2 regions of the Streptomyces thermoviolaceus genome follow, and region 1 is predicted to be linked to the other one. Evidence: riboswitches for the same ligand, from Rfam matches in the RefSeq annotation. Region 1 holds a riboswitch; the other holds the start of a gene.
The links. Region 1 has a riboswitch for thiamine pyrophosphate ahead of thiO (glycine oxidase ThiO). Riboswitches for the same ligand answer to the same signal wherever they lie in the genome.
Positions count from the first base shown of each region.

Region 2: linked by a shared signal. The riboswitch ahead of thiC (phosphomethylpyrimidine synthase ThiC) and the one ahead of thiO (glycine oxidase ThiO) in region 1 are both predicted to bind thiamine pyrophosphate.

Region 1 covers NZ_CP109280.1:4,571,568-4,575,929, forward strand. Annotated here, with positions in the region: gene pknB (Stk1 family PASTA domain-containing Ser/Thr kinase) at 1-214, opposite strand, end outside; partial or broken gene OG899_RS19920 (thiazole synthase) at 315-1,106, opposite strand; gene thiS (sulfur carrier protein ThiS) at 1,110-1,310, opposite strand; gene thiO (glycine oxidase ThiO) at 1,328-2,494, opposite strand; TPP riboswitch at 2,491-2,603, opposite strand; gene OG899_RS19935 (NAD(P)/FAD-dependent oxidoreductase) at 2,755-3,984, shown strand; gene OG899_RS19940 (Rv2175c family DNA-binding protein) at 4,201-4,362, shown strand, end outside.
Region 2 covers NZ_CP109280.1:3,125,252-3,129,613, forward strand. Annotated here, with positions in the region: gene OG899_RS13670 (IclR family transcriptional regulator) at 1-518, shown strand, start outside; gene OG899_RS13675 (SsgA family sporulation/cell division regulator) at 617-1,054, shown strand; gene OG899_RS13680 (YibE/F family protein) at 1,151-2,647, opposite strand; TPP riboswitch at 2,720-2,897, shown strand; gene thiC (phosphomethylpyrimidine synthase ThiC) at 2,890-4,362, shown strand, end outside.

The DNA.
Region 1 (4,362 bases):
GGGCGGCGGACTTCGCCTCCCGGATGAACCGCTCCACGAAGGAGGCGTCCGCCGCGAGCGAGGGATGCATCACCTTCAGCGCGAGCACGCGGTCCAGCCGCGTGTCCAGGGCCCGGTAGACGGTCGCCATGCCTCCGACGGCTATCCGCGCGTCGATGCGATACCGGCCGTCGAGCACCTGCCCGACCAGAGGGTCCTGAAGGGTCGTGTCCACGCAGGCGAGTCTACGAGCCGCCCCCGACAGCGACGTCCCGCTCGGTGCCCTCGGTGGCGGACTGCGGCCGACCTGTGACGCCGTCCGCACGTGTGTGCGGAAAAGCGGGACGCTCCGGGTCCAGCCGGGCCAGCCCCTCGGTGGGGGAGGAGGCCTCGGCGAAGAACCGCTTGGGGATGCGGCCCGCCCGCCGGGCCAGCCGGCCCGCGGTCACCGCGTGCCGCATCGCCTCGGCCATCAGCACCGGGTCCTGCGCCCGCGTCACCGCGGAGGCGAGCATCACCCCCGCACAGCCCAGCTCCATCGCCAGGGCCACGTCCGAGGCGGTGCCCGCGCCCGCGTCCAGGATCACCGGCACCTCGGCCTGATCCACGATCAGCTCGAAGTTGTGCGGGTTGCGGATGCCGAGTCCGGAGCCGATCGGCGAGCCCAGCGGCATGATCGCGGCACAGCCGGCGTCCTGCAGCTTCCGGGCGAGCACCGGGTCGTCGTTGGTGTACGGCAGCACCGTGAAACCGTCGTCGACCAGCGTCTCCGCGGCGTCCAGCAGCTCGATCGGGTCCGGCAGCAGGGTGCGCTCGTCGGCGATGACCTCCAGCTTGACCAGGTCGGTGCCCAGCGCCTCGCGGGCCAGCCGCGCGGTGAGCACCGCCTCGCCGGCGGTGAAGCAGCCCGCCGTGTTGGGCAGCACCTGGATGTCCAGCTTCCGCAGCACGGACAGCACCGAGCCGTGCACCGACGGGTCGACCCGGCGCATCGCCACCGTGGTCAGTTCGGTGCCGGAGGCCGTCAAGGCCCGCTCCAGCACCTCCAGGCTGGGCGCCCCGCCGGTGCCCATGATCAGGCGGGAGGCGAACGTGCGGCCGCCGAGGACGAGAGGGTCGTCGGTCATGGGTCAGCCTCCCTGGACGGCGGTCAGCACCTCGACACGGTCGCCGTCACGCAGCGGTGTCGAGGCCCAGCGGGCGCGTGGCACGACGGTCTCGTTGAGGGCGGCGGCCACGCCCGAGGGTGCGGCGGTCAGGGAACGCACGACCGCGTCGAGGGACGTGCCGGGCGCCACCTGGCGGGGTTCACCGTTGACGGAGACGGTCACGTGGGCGACGGAGACGTTCATGCGGGCAGCTCCGTGAGGACGGCGGTGCGAAAGCGCCGCGGGGTGAAGGGGCGGGCGACGTCCGGCAGCTCGCCGGTGGTCAGGGCGTGCGCCAGGGCGTCGCCGGTGACGGGCGTGAGCAGCACGCCGTTGCGGTAGTGGCCGGTGGCCAGCAGCAGTCCGGGCAGCTCGGTCGGCCCGAGCAGCGGCGCGTTGTCCGGGGAGCCGGGCCGCAGCCCGGCGCGGGTCTCGGTCAGCGGCAGCTCGGTGATGCCGGGCACCAGCTCGTGCGCGTCGCGCAGCAGCTCGTACACCCCGCCCGCGGTCACCGTGGTGTCCCAGCCCAGCTCCTCGGTGGTCGCGCCGATCACCAGCTCGCCGCTGAGCCGCGGCACGAGGTACACCTGGCTGCCGCGCACCACGGCCCGCACGGTGCGGTTCAGGAAGGGCGCGTACCGCTTGGGCACGGTCAGCCGCACCACCTGCCCCTTCACCGGCCGCACCGGCGGCAGCACGTCGTCGGGCACGCCGGCGAGCTGCCCGCTGCGGCTGCCCGCCGCGAGCACCACCTGCTCGGCGCCGAGCCGTGTGCCGTCGCGCAGCTCGCAGCCCGCGGCCCGGTCCTGTTGCACGACGAGACGCTCGGCCCACGCCCGGTGGAAGACCACCCCGGCCCGCTCGCAGGCCGCCACCAGCGCGGCGGCCAGCCGCCGGGGGTCGATCTGGTGGTCGCCGTCCACCCGCAGCCCGCCGCGGACGCCGGGCGCGAGCATCGGCTCCAGACGCCGGCACTCCCGCCCGGACAGCCACTCCGACTCCAGACCCGAGGCCCGCTGCAGGGCGTGCAGTTCGCGCAGGTGAGCGCGGTCGTCGGCGTCCAGTGCGACGGCCAGGGTGCCGCAGCGGCGGTAGCCGAGGTCGTGGCCGGTCAGCTCGGACAGCTCGGCGGCGAAGTCCGGGTAGCGGCGCGCGGAGGCGAGGTTCAGCCCGAGCAGGGTCTGCTCGCCGTGGTGCAGCTCGGTGACGGCGGCCAGCATCCCCGCGGCCACCTGCGCGGCCCCGCCGCCGGGCTCGGGGTCCACCACCGCCGTGCGCAGGCCGCGCTGCGCCGCGCGCCAGGCGGTGACGAGACCGATGACGCCGCCCCCGATCACGAGGACGTCCGAAGTACGTGACAACGACATGGGCGAAACGCCCCTCCCTTCGCCGGCATGACCCGGATCAGGTTCGTACGGTCGGAGGCCGCCAGCCTCCCTCTCAGCCCGGTGCGTCCGGGCTCCCGCGCATGCTTGTACGGCCACCCTAGCCGCCGGGCCGCGATCTTGTAAGAGCGGGGCGGGCCCGCCCGCCGGGGCAGCGGCCCGGCCCGCGAGCCCCCGTGGAGAAGGGCCGTACGTCCCCTCGCCCCGTGCCCTGCGGGACGCGGGCTGTCTATGGTGATCAGGTGAGCGAGCAGACGCAGGAGAAGAACCCGGGCGGTCCGCGGCGCGTGGTCGTCGTCGGGGCGGGCATGGCCGGCGTGCAGACCGCGGTCGCGCTGCGCGAGGAGGGCTTCACCGGCACCGTCACCCTGATCGGCGCCGAACCCCACCAGCCCTACGACCGGCCGCCGCTGTCCAAGGCCGTGCTGCTCGGCACGGCCGAGGGCTCCGCCTTCGACATCGACTTCGAGGCGCTGTCGCTCCGGCTCCGCCTGGGCTGCGAGGCGCTGGCCGTGCACCCCGCGGAGCACGTGCTGGACACCTCCGAAGGGCCGGAGCCCTACGACGTGCTGGTGCTGGCCACCGGCGCCGAACCGGTCCGCCTGCCGGGCACCGAGGGCGTCCCCGGCGTCCACCTGCTGCGCACCCTGGACGACGCGGCCCGGCTGCGGCCGGTGCTCACCGGCCGGCAGGACGTCGTCGTGGTCGGTGCCGGCTGGATCGGTGCCGAGTTCGCCACCGCCGCACGCGAGGCGGGCTGCGCGGTGACGGTCGTGGAGGCCGCCGACCGGCCGCTGGCGGGCGTCCTGCCCGCCGAGGTGACCGCGCCGATGGCCGCCTGGTACGCGGAGAGCGGCGTGACGCTGCGCACCGACGCCCGCGTCGAGCGGGCCGAGCCGGGTGCGGTGGTGCTCGACGACGGCACACGGCTGCCCGCGGGCGCCGTCGTCGTGGGCATCGGCGCCCGCCCCGCCACCGCCTGGCTGGCCGGCTCCGGCATCGAGCTGGGCGCGCACGGCGAGGTGCTCGCCGACGACCGCCTGCGCACCTCGGTGCCGGACGTGTACGCGGTCGGCGACTGCGCCTCCTTCCCCTCCGCGCGCTACGGCGAACGTCTGCTCGTGCACCACTGGGACAACGCCCTCCAGGGCCCCCGCACCGTCGCCGCCCAGGTGATGGGCCGGGACGTGGTCTACGACCCGGTGCCGTACTTCTGGTCCGAGCAGTTCGGCCGGTTCGTGCAGTACGCCGGCCATCACACGGACGCCGACAGCATGGTCTGGCGCGGCGATGCGAGCGGCCCGGCCTGGTCGGTGTGCTGGCTGCGCGAGAACCGGCTGGTCGCCCTGCTCGCCGTCGGCCGGCCGCGGGACGTGGCCCAGGGCAGGCGGCTGATCGAGTCCGGCCGGCCGCTCGACCCCGCCCTGCTGCCGGACGCGTCGCGTCCGCTGAAGGCGGCGGTCGCCGCGTAGGCGCAGTGCCCCGTGACGGTCGGGGGAACGGCTCGGGGTCGTCCGCGACCGCGACGAGGTCGCGAACCGGCCACGGCACGGCCGCGGACCGCCCGGCCGCCGGGCGGCTCGTCCGCCCCCGCGCGCGTCCTGCCGTGTGATCTTCGCCGCGACGGGTCGTCGCAGGTGGACGCGGTTGGCTTCCGACTGTCGGTGGCAGATGGCAGGCTTGGTTGCGTGACCGAGATTGACGCGAAGATCGATGCTCTCGTCCCCGCCTGGCTCACCCTTCCCGACGTCGCCGAACGGCTCGGCGTCGAGGTGACGCGGGTGCGGCAGCTGGTCAAGGAGGGCCAGCTCATCGCCGTGCGCCGGGGGGAGAACCGGGTGCTGCAGGTT
Region 2 (4,362 bases), 1.4 Mb from region 1:
AGAAACGTCGCAGCACGATCGCCCACACCCTCGCACAATGGCGCGATCTGATCGGTGTACCGCTCTACTACGCGCGGTACCGGGACGGCGAGATCGACATCCTGTGCGTGTCCGAGACACCCGGCAATCCGGCCGTGCACGAATGGGCCGACTTCCGTGAGACCGGACACGCGCACGCGATCGGGCAGTGCCTGCTGTTCCAGCTCGACGAGGACGCCCGCCGCGACCACCTGGACCGCTATCCCGTGCAGTCGCTCACCCGGTACACGGTGCGGGACGCCGCTACGCTGCTGCGGCGCCTGGAACGGGTCGGACGCATGGAACCGGTGACGGAGCGGCAGGAATACGTCCTGGGCACCGTCTGTGCGGCCGTGCCCCTCACCATCGGGGACGCGGCGGCGACCATCGCCCTGTCGCTCCCCGCCCGCCAGAGCGACCGGCTGCTGCCCGCCGCACGGCAGCTGCAGCGCGAGATGGGACGACGCGTCGGCTCCCTCGCACTGGCTATCAGTATCTGAAAACTCACTCCTTGTGATCTGCCATATACGTTCAGCAAGATGCCACCAGTGTCACGAGGATGATTCCCGGCCAGTCGACGGCAGATGACGGGGTAGCGATGCGCGAGTCCGTACAAGCAGAGGTCATGATGAGCCTTCTCGTGTCCGAGGAGCTCTCCTTCCGCATTCCGGTGGAGCTGCGGTACGAGACCAGCGATCCCTATGCCGTGCGGCTCACCTTCCACTTGCCCGGCGACGCCCCGGTGACCTGGGTCTTCGGACGCGAGCTGCTGATCGACGGAGTGGGTACCCCGTGCGGGGACGGGGACGTGCGGATCTCGCCCGCGGACGGCGACTCCCTGAACGAGGTGCTGATCCGGCTGCAGGTCGGCAACGACCGCGCGTTGTTCCGTTCCTCCACCGCGCCCCTGGTGGCGTTCCTGGACCGTACGGACAAGCTGGTGCCGCTGGGCCAGGAAGGCGCACTCGCCGACTTCGACGCCCACCTCGACGAGGCCCTGGACCGGATCCTGGCCGAGGAACAGAGCGCGGGCTGAAGCGTTTCCCCACGGGGCGGCGCGCAGGCGTAACGCTTCACCGCGCGCCCCCGGGGCACGGGCGGAGGGCCGGCCGCGCAGCCGGACGCCACGGGATCACCGCTTGCGCCGCCTGCCCCGTCCGCCGCGTGCCGGCGCGGGCACCCCTGGCCCGGCCACCTGCGGCCTCCGCCTCGTGACCCGGTCCGGCCGGTCGGCGGCGACCACCACCGCGGCCAGGGCGGTGGTGACGGGCACCGAAGCGACCAGGCCGATCGACCCGACCAGCGTGCGGACGATCTCCTCCGCCACCAGTTCGCTGTTGGCGACGGTCCCGATGCTGCTGCCGGCGACCGAGAACAGCAGCAGCAGAGGCAGCGCCGCGCCCGCGTACGCCAGCACCAGGGTGTTGACGACCGATGCGATGTGGTCGCGCCCGATGCGGATCCCGGCCCGGTACAGCCCGCGCCACCCCATGGACGGATTGGCCTCGTGCAGTTCCCAGACCGCCGACGTCTGGGTCACCGTCACATCGTCCAAGACGCCGAGCGAGCCGATGATGACGCCGGCGAGCAGCAGGCCGCTCATGTCGATCGACGGATACAGGCCGTGGATGAGCCCGGTGTTGTCGTCCGTATTGCCGGTCAGCGCTGCCCAGCCGATGAACAGCGACCCCAGCGCGCCGGTGAGCACCAGGGACACCAGCGTGCCCAGCACGGCCACCGAGGTGCGGGCCGACAGGCCGTGACACAGATACAGGGCGAGCAGCATGATGGCGCTCGATCCGACCACCGCCACGACGAGCGGATTCGAGCCCTGCAGGATCGCCGGCAGGATGAACAGGCTCAGCACCACGAAGCTGATGGCCAGCGCGATCAGCGCCATCACGCCCCGCATCCGTCCGACGAGCACCACGGCGAGGGCGAAGACACCGGCCAGCAGGCCCACCGGAAGGCGCCGGTTGACGTCGGTGACCGAGTACTGCAACTCCCGTGGTGCGGTCGGCTCGTAGGCCACCACGACCTTCTGGCCCTCGTGCAGCTGTCGCGGCTGGTCCGGCTGCACGATCTCGGTGAAGGTGCGGCCCTTGTCCTTGCCGGTGTCCACCCGAACGGTGGCCTTGGTGCAGGTACCGCTCCGGCCCGAGGAATCTCCGGCAGCCGTGGCCTGGCCGGTGGGGTCGTCCTCGCCGGCCGTTCCTCCGGACGTGTGAAGGGCCGTGCAGCTCGCCTTCACCACTGCGGTGACCGTGGCCTGCTGCGTCTGCCGGTCGAAACCCACGCCGGTGCGCTGGTGCGCGGGAGTGCCGCCGGGCCAGAGCACGACGAGCCCGACCACCACCGCGACCGCGAACGGGATCAGGACCGCGGCGATGACCGTGCGCAGATGCCGGGAGACCGGCGCGGCGGGCCCATGGGCATGGCTGTGTCCGTGTCCGTGCCCCTGAACCGCGCGGCTGTGCTCGTGGTGGTGGCCGTCACCGGCACGGGCCGGCTCGGCCGGTGGCGCGGGAGCCGCCCACACGGGCTCCCCCGGTGTCGGCGCGCGATGCCCGGCCCCGGGGCCACGCCGTGGGTCGGGCGGTGGGTGCGGGAACTGCTGGGTCGTCGTCACCGACCGATCATTGCAAGAACCGGGAGGGCCCACTGTTCAGCACGCTGTGCATGACGCTAGCGTGGAGGCACCTTTTGCACACGCGGGAGCTCGGAGCACCGGGCTGAGAGGGCGCTGACCTCCGTCTTCGCGATGTTTCACGTGGAACAGCGATGGTCCATCGACAGACATCGGCAGACGGTAACCGCTGCGTCGACCGCCGAACCTGTTACCGGGTAATGCCGGCGTAGGGAGTAGGTCTCATGACCAACAAGGACGTAAGCACGCCTGCCTCCGCCCAGACGTCCCCCGACGGGGCGCAGTCCCATGCCCAGGGAGAGGCCGGGAAGTCCATCGGCTGGCACAAGGCATACATCGAGGGCTCACGCCCCGACATCCGGGTGCCGGTCCGTCAGGTGCACTTGACCAACGGCAGCTCGGTGTCGCTGTACGACACCTCGGGCCCGTACACCGATCCGCACGTCGACACCGATGTCCGCCGGGGATTGGCGCCGCTGCGGCAGAACTGGATCATCGCCCGTGGCGACACCGAGGAGTATCCGGGCCGTCCGGTACGGCCCGAGGACGACGGCATCAGGCACACCTCGCCACGCGGGGGACTGCGCAACCTCGACGCCGTGTTCCCCGGCCGGCCGCGGCAGCCGCGGCGTGGCCGCGACGGCCGGGCGGTGACCCAGCTGGCGTATGCACGGCGCGGTGAGATCACCCCGGAGATGGAGTTCGTGGCGCTCCGGGAGAACGTCTCTCCGGAGGTCGTCCGCGAGGAGATCGCGGCGGGCCGGGCCGTGCTGCCGGCCAACGTCAACCACCCCGAGACCGAGCCGATGATCATCGGCAAGCGGTTCCTGGTGAAGGTCAACGCCAACATCGGCAACTCCGCGATCACCTCCTCCATCGAGGAGGAGGTCGAGAAGATGACCTGGGCCACCCGCTGGGGCGCCGACACCGTCATGGATCTGTCCACAGGCCGCAACATCCACACCACCCGCGAGTGGGTGCTGCGCAATTCTCCGGTCCCCATCGGCACGGTGCCGCTCTACCAGGCACTGGAGAAGGTCGGTGGCAAGGCCGAGGAACTGACCTGGGAGATCTACAAGGACACGGTCATCGAACAGGCCGAGCAGGGCGTGGACTACATGACGGTGCACGCCGGGGTGCGTCTGGCCTATGTGCCGCTGACGGCACACCGCAAGACGGGCATCGTCTCCCGGGGTGGCTCGATCATGGCGGCCTGGTGCCTGGCGCACCACAAGGAGTCCTTCCTCTACGAGCACTTCGAGGAATTGTGCGAGATCCTCGCCGCCTACGACGTGACCTTCTCGCTGGGGGACGGGCTGCGGCCCGGCAGCATCGCGGACGCCAATGACGAGGCGCAGTTCGCGGAGCTGCGCACGCTCGGCGAACTCGGGCGCGTCGCCCGGCGCTTCGAGGTCCAGACCATGATCGAGGGTCCGGGCCATGTCCCGATGCACAAGATCAAGGAGAACATCGACCTGCAGCAGGAGATCTGCGACGAAGCCCCCTTCTACACGCTCGGCCCGCTGACCACCGACATCGCCCCCGCGTATGACCACATCACCTCCGGCATCGGGGCCGCGATGATCGCCTGGTGGGGGACGGCCATGCTCTGCTACGTCACCCCGAAGGAGCACCTGGGCCTGCCCGACCGGGACGACGTGAAGACCGGCGTGATCACCTACAAGATCGCTGCGCAT